DNA from 2 places in the Pseudomonas tolaasii NCPPB 2192 genome. Region 1 is predicted to be linked to the other one. Evidence: predicted binding sites of a transcription regulator. Region 1 holds the regulator's gene; the other holds the start of a gene.
What was found. Region 1 encodes FliA, which starts transcription of late flagellar genes. Its sites were predicted from a motif close to CTAAAGTTTNNNNNNNNNNNGCCGNTAA; they were not measured.
Positions count from the first base shown of each region.

Region 1 (5,313 bases):
ACGAGGAAGTCCAGCAATTGATGGGGTTGCTGGCCAAAGCGTCGCCAAAACTGGCCGAAGAACTGGTGCCCGGCGTGCTGTCACTTTCGCAATTGCTCAAAGTGCTGCAAGCGTTGTTGGCCGAACAGGTGCCGGTGCGCGACATCCGCAGCATTGCCGAGGCCATCGCCAACAATGCCGCCAAGAGTCAAGATACTGCCGCTCTGGTGGCTGCGGTGCGTGTCGGCCTGTCCCGTGCCATCGTGCAAAGCATTGTAGGCATTGAGTCTGAGCTGCCTGTGATCACCCTGGAGCCAAGGTTGGAACAAATATTGCTCAATAGTATTCAGAAGGCAGGGCAAGGCCAGGAAGAGGGCGTTCTGCTGGAGCCAAGCATGGCTGAAAAACTGCAGCGTTCGTTGATCGAAGCCGCACAGCGCCAGGAAATGGCGGGCCACCCGGTGATCCTGCTGGTGGCGGGCCCGGTTCGAGCGATGTTGTCGCGGTTTGGTCGCCTGGCAGTTCCGAATTTGCACGTTTTGGCTTATCAGGAAATTCCTGACAACAAGCAAGTGACTATCGTCGCGACAGTAGGGCCCAACGGCTGAGGTAGTGGGTTATGCAAGTTAAGCGTTTTTTCGCCGCCGATATGCGTCAGGCCATGAAACTGGTTCGTGATGAGCTGGGCGCCGATGCCGCGATTATCGGAAACCGTCGCATTGCCGGCGGTGTCGAGCTGACGGCTGCCCTGGATTACACTCCCCAGGCGCTGGCGCCGCGCGTGCCGAACATGGAGCTCGAAGACGAGTTGCGCAAGACCGCCTCGCGCATTGTGTCGGCCCAGGCGGAATTGAGCATGCGTGGCGACAGCGATGCCACCACCAATCGCCAGCTGTTCGCCGGGTTGCCGCTGACCGCGTCCGAGCCGTTGGTCGAGCCCACTTTCAAAGAACCACCGCGTCCTGCTGCGCCTGCCCCGGCGCCTGCGGTTGACCCGCGCGTGTTCGATTCGATGCGTTTTGAGCTCAACGGTCTGCGTGAACTGCTGGAAGTGCAGCTCGGCTCACTGGCCTGGACCCAACTGCAAGGCAGCAAACCGCAACAGGCCAACCTGTGGCGCCGCCTGCAACGGATCGGCCTGTCCGGCCCGTTGTCCCGCGACCTGCTGGCGCTCACCGCCGAAGTCGAAGAGCCGCGCCAGGCCTGGCGCATGCTGCTGGCGCACTTGGCGCGCATGATCGTCACCCCGGAAATCGAACCCCTGGAAGAGGGCGGTGTGATCGCCATGGTCGGCCCTGCCGGCATGGGCAAGACCACCACCCTGGCCAAGCTGGCCGCGCGTTATGTGCTCAAATACGGCGCGCAGAATATTGCGCTGGTGAGCATGGACAGTTATCGCATCGGCGCCCAGGAACAGCTCAAGACCCTGGGCCGCATCCTCAATGTGCCGGTGACCCACGTCGACCCGGGCCAGTCCCTGGCCAATGCCCTCGATCCACTGCTGCGCAAGCGCGTGGTGCTGATCGACACCGCCGGCCTGCAAGCCAGCGACCCGGCCTTGCGCATGCAGCTCGAAAGCCTGGCCGGGCGTGGCATCAAGTCGAAAAATTACCTGGTGCTTGCAACCACCAGCCAGAAACAGGTTCTTACCGCTGCGTACCACAGCTACAAGCGTTGCGGCCTGGCCGGTTGCATCCTGACCAAGCTCGATGAAACCGCGAGCCTGGGTGAAGTGTTGAGCCTGGCGATCAGCCATGAATTACCGGTTGCTTACCTGACCGACGGCCCGCGGATTCCGGATGATCTGCATCTGCCGCGCCGTCATCAGTTGGTCAGCCGTGCCGTCAGTGTGCAAATGCAAGAAGAGCCTAGCGAGGAAGCGATGGCTGACATGTTCGCGGACCTCTACCACAACCCGGCAAAACGGGTCGGTTGAGGGCAGTGAACACCGTGAAAAGTATCTACATCGATGGTCTGCAAGCGATTCACGCGGCCAAGCCATGTAGCCTGCGTCTAAGCAAGACAAGGTAAAGAAATAAAATGGGCAGCATGCATCCCGTACAGGTGATCGCGGTGACCGGCGGCAAAGGTGGCGTCGGGAAAACTAACGTGTCAGTGAATTTGTCCCTGGCCCTGGCAGAGCTTGGCCGTCGCGTCATGCTGCTGGATGCTGACCTGGGGTTGGCAAATGTCGACGTTTTGCTCGGGCTGACACCCAAACACACCCTCGCCGATGTGATTGAAGGCCGCTGTGAGCTGCGCGATGTGCTGCTGCAAGGCCCCGGCGGCATTCGCATCGTGCCGGCAGCCTCGGGCACCCAGAGCATGGTGCACCTGAGCCCGGCGCAACATGCCGGCCTGATTCAGGCTTTCAGCGACATCGGCGACAACCTCGACGTGCTGGTGATCGACACCGCCGCCGGGATCGGCGAGTCCGTGGTCAGCTTCGTGCGCGCGGCGCAGGAGGTGCTGTTGGTGGTCTGCGATGAACCCACTTCGATCACCGACGCCTACGCCCTGATCAAACTGCTTAACCGTGACTACGGCATGAACCGCTTCCGCGTGCTGGCCAACATGGCCCAGAGCCCGCAGGAAGGGCGCAACCTGTTCGCCAAGTTGACCAAGGTCACGGATCGCTTCCTCGATGTCGCCTTACAATACGTCGGCGCAGTTCCGTATGACGAGTGTGTGCGCAAGGCCGTGCAAAAGCAGCGTGCGGTCTATGAAGCGTTCCCTCGTTCGAAGTGCGCACTGGCGTTCAAGGCCATTGCCCAGAAGGTCGATACCTGGCCGTTGCCTGCCAACCCGCGGGGGCATCTGGAGTTTTTCGTCGAGCGTTTGGTGCATCAGACGAGCGCAGGACCGGTGCTATGACATCCAGCGGCTACAACCTTTACAAAAAGTCGGCCCGTGACAGCCAGGGCGAATTGATCGAGCGTTATGCGCCTCTGGTCAAGCGCATTGCCTATCACTTGCTGGCACGCCTGCCCGCCAGCGTGCAGGTGGAAGACCTGATCCAGGCCGGCATGATCGGCCTGCTCGAAGTGTCGACCAAATACGACGCGAGCAAGGGTGCGAGTTTCGAGACGTATGCGGGCATCCGCATCCGTGGCGCGATGCTCGATGAGGTGCGTAAAGGGGATTGGGCGCCGCGTTCGGTACACCGCAACACGCGAATGGTCAGTGACGCCATTCGCGCAATTGAAGCAAAAACCGGTCGTGACGCTAAAGATCATGAAGTTGCGGCCGAACTCCAATTGAGTCTCGACGATTACTACGGGATTTTGAACGATACCTTGGGCAGCCGCCTGTTCAGTTTCGACGACCTGTTGCAGGACGGCGAACACGAAGGGCTGCACGAGGACGGCGCGAGTGCACATCTCGAACCGTCGCGTGACCTGGAAGACGAACGTTTCCAGGGGGCGTTGGCGGAGGCGATTGCCAATTTGCCGGAGCGTGAGCGACTGGTGTTGGCGCTGTACTACGACGAAGAGCTGAACCTCAAGGAAATCGGTGAGGTCCTGGGGGTCAGCGAGTCGCGTGTCAGCCAGCTGCACAGCCAGTGCGCAGCCCGCTTGCGGGGGCGATTGGGAGAGTGGCGCGCGCGCTGACAGGCAGTGTGGGGACACTGCAGACGCTACCGCGAAGGCTTCATGTTTTCGCGGATCAGTTCCGTGGTGCCCTGGGCAGTCCTTTTTGTGTAACGCCTGTTGATTGAAATGGCGCGTCCAGGTGCTGGGCGCGTTTAAGACTGCTTGGAGGTCGAATTGGACAAGAACATGAAAATCCTCATCGTTGATGACTTCTCAACGATGCGGCGGATCATAAAAAACCTGTTGCGTGACCTTGGGTTCACCAACACGGTCGAGGCGGATGACGGCCTGACGGCTATCCCGATCCTCAACAGCGGAAGCATCGACTTTCTGGTAACCGACTGGAACATGCCGGGCATGACCGGTATCGACTTGCTGCGCCACGTGCGCGCGGATGAAAAACTGCGCAGCCTGCCCGTGCTGATGGTGACCGCCGAAGCCAAGCGTGAACAGATCATCGAAGCCGCCCAGGCCGGGGTAAACGGTTACGTGGTCAAGCCATTCACCGCATTGGCCTTGAAAGAGAAGATTGAAAAAATCTTCGAACGCATCCACGGCTGATGTCATCACGGGGGAGCTATGGAGCATAAAGAAACGTCGCAGGGAGACTTTGAGTCGACCCTGAAAAAGCATGCGCATCAGTTGGTCGACAGCCTTGAAAAAGGCCAGTTCGGCGACGCGGTGCAGTTGATCCATGAGCTCAACCAGACCCGTGACCGCGGCCTGTATCAGGAAGTGGGCAAGCTCACGCGCGAGCTGCACAGTGCGATCGTCAATTTCCAGATTGACCCGCACATGCCCCAGGCCGAAGAGATCTCGCAGATCACCGATGCCACCGAACGCCTGTCCTATGTGGTCAGGCTGACCGAGGCGGCGGCCAACCGCACCATGGACCTGGTGGAAAACGCCACGCCGCTGGTCAACGGCATGGCCAACGAAGCCCAGGCCCTGAGCCACGACTGGAGCCGCTTCATGCGTCGCGAAGTGGGCGCCGAAGAGTTTCGTGAGCTGGCGCGTCGGGTCGACAGCTTTCTGTCGCGCAGCGAGCAGGAAAACCGCACGGTTTCCAGCAACCTCAACGACATTCTGCTGGCTCAGGATTACCAGGACCTCACCGGCCAGGTGATCAAGCGCGTGACCCAACTGGTCACCGAAGTGGAAAGCAATTTGCTCAAACTGGTGCTCATGGCTGGCCAGGTCGATCGTTTTGCCGGTATCGAACATGACCGCGCGGCGATCCTCTCGGAAAAAGATCCAAAAAAACATCTCGCCAAGGGTGAAGGTCCGCAGATTCATGCCGATAAACGTGAAGACGTTGTATCCGGGCAAGACGACGTAGACGATTTGTTGTCCAGTTTAGGCTTCTAAGGAGCACCCACATGAGCTTCGGCGCCGATGAAGAAATCCTTCAGGATTTCCTTGTAGAGGCCGGCGAAATTTTAGAGCAACTGTCCGAGCAACTGGTCGAGCTGGAAAGCCGACCGGATGATGCGAACCTGCTCAATGCAATTTTTCGCGGTTTTCACACTGTAAAAGGGGGCGCCGGCTTCCTCCAGCTCCATGAGCTGGTGGAGTGCTGCCACATCGCCGAGAACGTGTTCGACATCCTGCGCAAGGGTGAACGCCACGTTGATTCGGAATTGATGGACGTGATTCTCGAAGCACTGGATGCAGTCAACGGCATGTTCAGCGAAGTTCGCGAACGTGCCCCGATCACCGCTGCCACCCCGGAACTGCTGGC
Region 1 is NZ_PHHD01000001.1:3,562,588-3,567,900, forward strand. It holds gene flhA (flagellar biosynthesis protein FlhA) at 1-587, shown strand, start outside; gene flhF (flagellar biosynthesis GTPase FlhF) at 599-1,915, shown strand; gene fleN (flagellar synthesis regulator FleN) at 2,020-2,853, shown strand; gene fliA (RNA polymerase sigma factor FliA) at 2,850-3,590, shown strand; gene ATI14_RS16595 (chemotaxis response regulator CheY) at 3,759-4,133, shown strand; gene ATI14_RS16600 (protein phosphatase CheZ) at 4,152-4,940, shown strand; gene ATI14_RS16605 (chemotaxis protein CheA) at 4,952-5,313, shown strand, end outside.

Region 2 (5,313 bases), 340 kb from region 1:
GCAGGCACGGCAGGACCCGGCCAGCAGCACCAGCCTGTTGCCCGGCGATGACCCCGACGTGGTTGCCGCCGACCTGATGCAACGCCTGGCCGATTTGGTCAGTAGCCATGCCAGCCTCGGCGGCGGTTGCAGCCTGACTCAGCGCAAACCCATCACGCCGGAGCAGGACGGCGGCGAGCCCTACCGCCAGGTGCAGGTCAGTCTCACGCTCAACTGCGCCATCGAGCCGTTGGAAGCGTTGCTGCATGAGCTGGAGTATCAGCCGCCGTTTCTGTTTGTCGATGAGTTGCGCATCCGCCGCAGCCGCGAGGCCCCCGCCATTGGCGGTGCGGGCAAACTGGTGGTGCACTTGCTGGTGCGCGGTTACCTGCAACCCGAGGTGGCGCGATGATCGGTGTATTGCGCCCGCTGGAATGGGGCTTGCTCGGTCTGGCCGCGTTGCTCGGCGTGCTGATGGCGGTGATCCTCAGCAGCATCGGTGATGAACCGCACTGGCTGCCTGAACCGGGCACCCGCGCCCATCCTTCTCCCCGCGTGCAGGTGGCGCCCAATGTGCCGCTGGAAGACTTCTCCGCCACCTGGCAGACGCCACTGTTCAGCCCGGACCGCAGCCCGGACCGCGAGGCGGGCCCGACCCGGGTCTCGAACCTGGCCAACTTCACCCTCAGCGGCATCATGATCACCGGCAACCTGCAAATGGCCTGGCTCAAGCAGGCCAATGGCCCGGCCCTGACCGTGCGCCTGGGCCAGCGTTTGCCCAACGGCTGGCGCCTGGAACACCTCACCCCGCAATACGCCCGATTCGCGCTGGATGGCCGCACCCAAACCCTGAGCCTCTACGCCAAGCGTTTGCCGCCGCCGTCCACCCGCCCACCCGTGACTTTGCCCCGCGAGCCTCTCCCTTGATCGACATGCGCACCTCCCTGTTTTGCCTGGCCACCGCCGTCTCCCTGGGTGGCTGCGGCGCCTTTCCCGACCGCCTCGACGCGGACGATGACCTGCTTCACGAAGCCCTGCAAGGCACCGGCTCGCAACGCCCGCCAACCCAGACGCCTGCGCCCGAAAGCCCCAGGCCTGAAACCTCCTCAGTACCGCAACGCCAGGTGATCCGTGGCAACCAGCAGTTCGTGCGCCCGCCGGCCGCAACGATGGCCGCGAAGGAGGAGGGCGGCGACATCGTGTTCAACTTTGCCGACCAGCCCATTGAGGCGGTGATCAACAGCGTCTTGGGCGACCTGTTGCACGAAAACTACAGCATTGCCCAGGGCGTGAAGGGCAATGTGAGCTTTTCCACCTCCAAACCAGTCGACAAAAAGCAGGCGCTGTCGATCCTCGAAACCCTGTTGTCCTGGACCGACAACGCGATGATCCGCCAGGGCCAGCGCTATGTGATCCTGCCCGCCGATCAGGCGGTAGCCGGCAAACTGGTGCCGCAGATGAACGTTGCCGCGCCGTCCAGCGGGCTTTCGGCCCGGCTGTTTCCGCTGCGGTACATCTCCGCCACCGAGATGCAGAAACTGCTCAAACCCTTCGCCCGGGAAAATGCGTTTTTGCTGGTGGACCCGGCGCGCAACGTTCTGAGCCTGGCCGGCACGCCGGAGGAACTGGCCAATTATCAGGACACCATCGACACCTTCGACGTGGACTGGCTCAAAGGCATGTCGGTGGGGGTGTTCGGTCTGCAACGTGCGTCAGTGGCCGAGCTGATGCCCGAGTTGCAGGCCATGTTCGGCGCCGACAGCGGCAGCCCGTTGGCGGGCATGCTGCGGTTTTTGCCGATTGAGCGAACGAACTCGGTGGTGGCGATTTCTTCGCAGCCGCAGTACCTCAGTGAGGTGGGCAACTGGATTCACACCATCGATGAAGGCGGCGGCAACGAGCCGCAGATGTACGTTTACGACGTGCGCAACATGAAGGCTGCCGATCTTGCCAGGTACCTGCGGCAGATCTACGGTACGGGCGCGATCAAGGATGACCCGCCGGCGAAGGTGGCGCCGGGGTTGCGCACGGCGACCCTGTCTTCGCCCAACAACAGCGTGCAGAACCCTGCGCCCGTTCCGGAAGACGCTGAACCGGACGATACCGAGGTGGCACCCGCCACCCGCCTTGAAGCCGGCACCCGTATTACCGCGCAGAAAAGCAGCAACCAACTGCTGGTGCGTACCCGCCCGGTGCAGTGGAAAGAAATCGAGGCGGCGATCAAGCGCCTCGACAACCCGCCACTGCAAGTGCAGATCGAGACGCGCATTCTGGAAGTCAAACTCAGTGGTGAACTGGACCTCGGCGTGCAGTGGTATCTGGGGCGTCTGGCCGGCAATGCTTCCAGCACCACCGTGGCCAACGCCTCAGGCAGCCAGGGCGCGCTGGGCGGTGGCGGGGCGGGGTTGGGGGCGACGGATTCGCTGTTCTATTCGTTTGTCAGTGCCAACCTGCAAGTGGCCTTGCACGCGCTGGAGAAGAACGGGCGCACCCAAGTGCTGTCGGCGCCGTCTTTGGTGGTGATGAATAACCAGCCGGCGCAGATTCAGGTGGGCGACAACATTCCGATCAGCCAGACCACGGTCAATACCGGCGCCTCGGACACCACGCTGAGCAGTGTCGAATACGTGCAGACCGGGGTGATTCTGGATGTGGTGCCGCGCATCAATCCGGGGGGGCTGGTGTATATGGATATTCAGCAGCAGGTCAGTGATGCCGAGCGCCAGACGGGCGACAGCGATACGCCGGTGAACCCGCGCATCTCGACGCGCTCGGTGTCGACGCAAGTGGCGGTGCAGAGTGGGCAAACGGTGTTGCTTGGCGGGTTGATCAAGCAAGACAACGCCGAGGGGGTCAGCGCTGTGCCCTATTTGGGCAAGATTCCGGGGTTGCGGTGGTTGTTCGGGAGTACCAGCAAGTCCAAGGAACGTACGGAATTGATTGTGTTGATCACCCCGCGGGTGGTGACCAGCAGCGGGCAGGCGCGGCAGGTGACGGATGATTATCGGGAGCAGATGCAGCTTTTGAGGCCCCGGGAGGGAAGATAGGTGGTGCGTATGTCCGTCTTTGCGCCACAAGCCACACCTTCAGATTCCCCCCAGCCCGCCGTTAACCTCTCAAGTCGCCCCGAACAAGAGAGAAAATCCCATGCGTCTGAGCCTGAAGGCCAAAGTCCTGTCCCTCGCCATAGTGCCCGTATTGCTGTTCGCCGCTGTCATCAGCCTGACCACCGTGTGGATCCTCAAGACCCAGGCCCGCAATGAGGTGGACGAAACCCGCCAGCGCCTGCTCAACGACGCCAAGGCCACCCTGCAAAGTTACGTTGAGGTGGCCATGACCACCATCCAACCGCTCTACGACGCCGCCGCCCCAGGCGACACGGCCGCGCGCGCCCAAGTGGTCAAGCTCCTGTCCAATACCCGCTACGGCAAGGACGGCTACTTCTTCGGCTACGATTCCGAAACCGTCCGCCTGTTCAAGGGCAACAGTCCCGACGGTGTAGGCAAAAGCTTCAAGGACAACCGCGACCCCAACGGCGTCTACCTCAACCGCGACCTGGTCAAGGTCGGCAAGGACGGTACCCACTACCTGCAATACAGCTCGACCCAGCCCGGCCAGACCGAGCTGGTGCCCAAACTCGGCTACACCGAATACCTGCCCAAATGGGACATGGTCATCGGCACTTCGGTGAACCTCGACGTTATTGAAACCCAAGTGGCGGTGGTTGAGGCCAAGGTTGAGAAACGCATGCAAGGCGTACTGCTGAGTATCCTCGGCGTGGCGGTGGTGGTGCTGTTGGTGATTGCGGCGGTGGGCATGGTGCTGGCCAATACCATCTTGCGCCCCTTGCATCTGATGAAAGCCAACCTCGATGACATCGCCGCAGGCGAGGGCGATTTGACCCGTCGCCTGGCCATCACCAGCAGGGATGAGTTGGGTGACCTGGCGGGCGCGTTCAACCGTTTTGTCGACAAAATCCACGGCCTGGTGCGCCAGATTACCGAGATGACCTCGCAACTGACCGGCCTGGTGAGCCAGGTGTCGGATCAAGCCCAGCGGTCCGAACAGGCCATGGAACGCCAGCGTCACGAGACTGACCAGGTGGCCACCGCGATCAACCAGATGTCGTCCGCCGCCCATGAAGTGGCGCGCAGTGCCCAGGGGGCCGCCGTCGCCGCGCAGCAGACCGACGTCGAAGGCCTGGCCGCCAAGCGCGTGGTGGACGGCAGCATTGCGCAGATCCATGCACTGGTGAACGACATCCGCAGCAGCGGCGTGTCCCTCGACAGCCTGCAGCAGGACGTGTCGTCGATTGTCAGCGTGCTCGGGGTGATCCGCTCCATTGCCGAGCAGACCAACCTGCTGGCGCTTAACGCCGCCATCGAAGCCGCGCGGGCCGGGGAGGCCGGGCGCGGGTTTGCGGTGGTCGCCGATGAAGTACGTGCCCTGGCCAGCCGCACTCAAACCAGCACCCAGGAAATCCAGGGCATGATCGACCGCCTGCAGAAAGGCACGGTCGCCGCCGTGGATGCCATGCGCCGCTCCAGCGATGCCGGTGACGGCACCTCGGTGAAGGCCAATGAAGCCGGGGCGTCGCTGGACACCATGGCGCAGTTGATCGGCACCATCAATTCCATGAACGCGCAAATCGCCAGCGCCGCCGAAGAGCAAACCGCCGTGGCCGAAGAAATCAACCGCAGCGTGCATCAGATTGCCGTAGCGGTGGACAGTGTGGCGGATGAGACCCGGTTGGGTGCCCAGACGTCCCGCAGCCTGGCGGATTTGGGCCAGCGTTTGGGGCAATTGGTGGGGCAGTTCCGCATCTAGGCAGGCTGGCGTGGCGAATGCGATTTTCCTGGTGAGGGGGCTCCCTGTGGCGAGCGGGCTTGCCCGCGTTGGGCTGCGTAGCGGCCCCATAAAAACGCCGTGGTCTTTCTGAAAGAACGCGGCGTCTGGGGTTTGGGGCTGCCGCCTATCGGCACCCAGGACATCATCCACTGATGCGTTGAGGTTCATGCAAAGGGGCAACCTTCACCGGTTGCCCCTTTTTTGTCATTCGCGGGCCAGCGCCAGCTTCAACGGCAGCCGCGCCATGCTCGTGCTTTTCAATGAGCCCAGGTACAGCCAGTCGCCATATTCACGAGCGGTGGTGATGGGTGAGTAATTGCCGGCGCTGCCATCCTGCAGGTTGGCGATGACGTTGCCGTCGGTGTCCAGCCCAAGCACAAAGGCTTTGCGCTCGAGGGGCTTGGGCACCACCATCAGCGCTCGCACCATCACCTTGCGCAGCAGGGGGTAGCCGGCGAAGCCATCCAGCAGCGGGTTGCGGGGTGA
Region 2 is NZ_PHHD01000001.1:3,898,474-3,903,786, forward strand. It holds gene gspM (type II secretion system protein GspM) at 1-391, shown strand, start outside; gene ATI14_RS18165 (general secretion pathway protein GspN) at 388-906, shown strand; gene gspD (type II secretion system secretin GspD) at 912-3,026, shown strand; gene ATI14_RS18175 (methyl-accepting chemotaxis protein) at 3,127-4,806, shown strand; gene ATI14_RS18180 (SMP-30/gluconolactonase/LRE family protein) at 5,032-5,313, opposite strand, start outside.
Region 2: ATI14_RS18175 (methyl-accepting chemotaxis protein) is a predicted target of FliA. The motif match lies at 3,064-3,091, and genes of this name have one in related genera.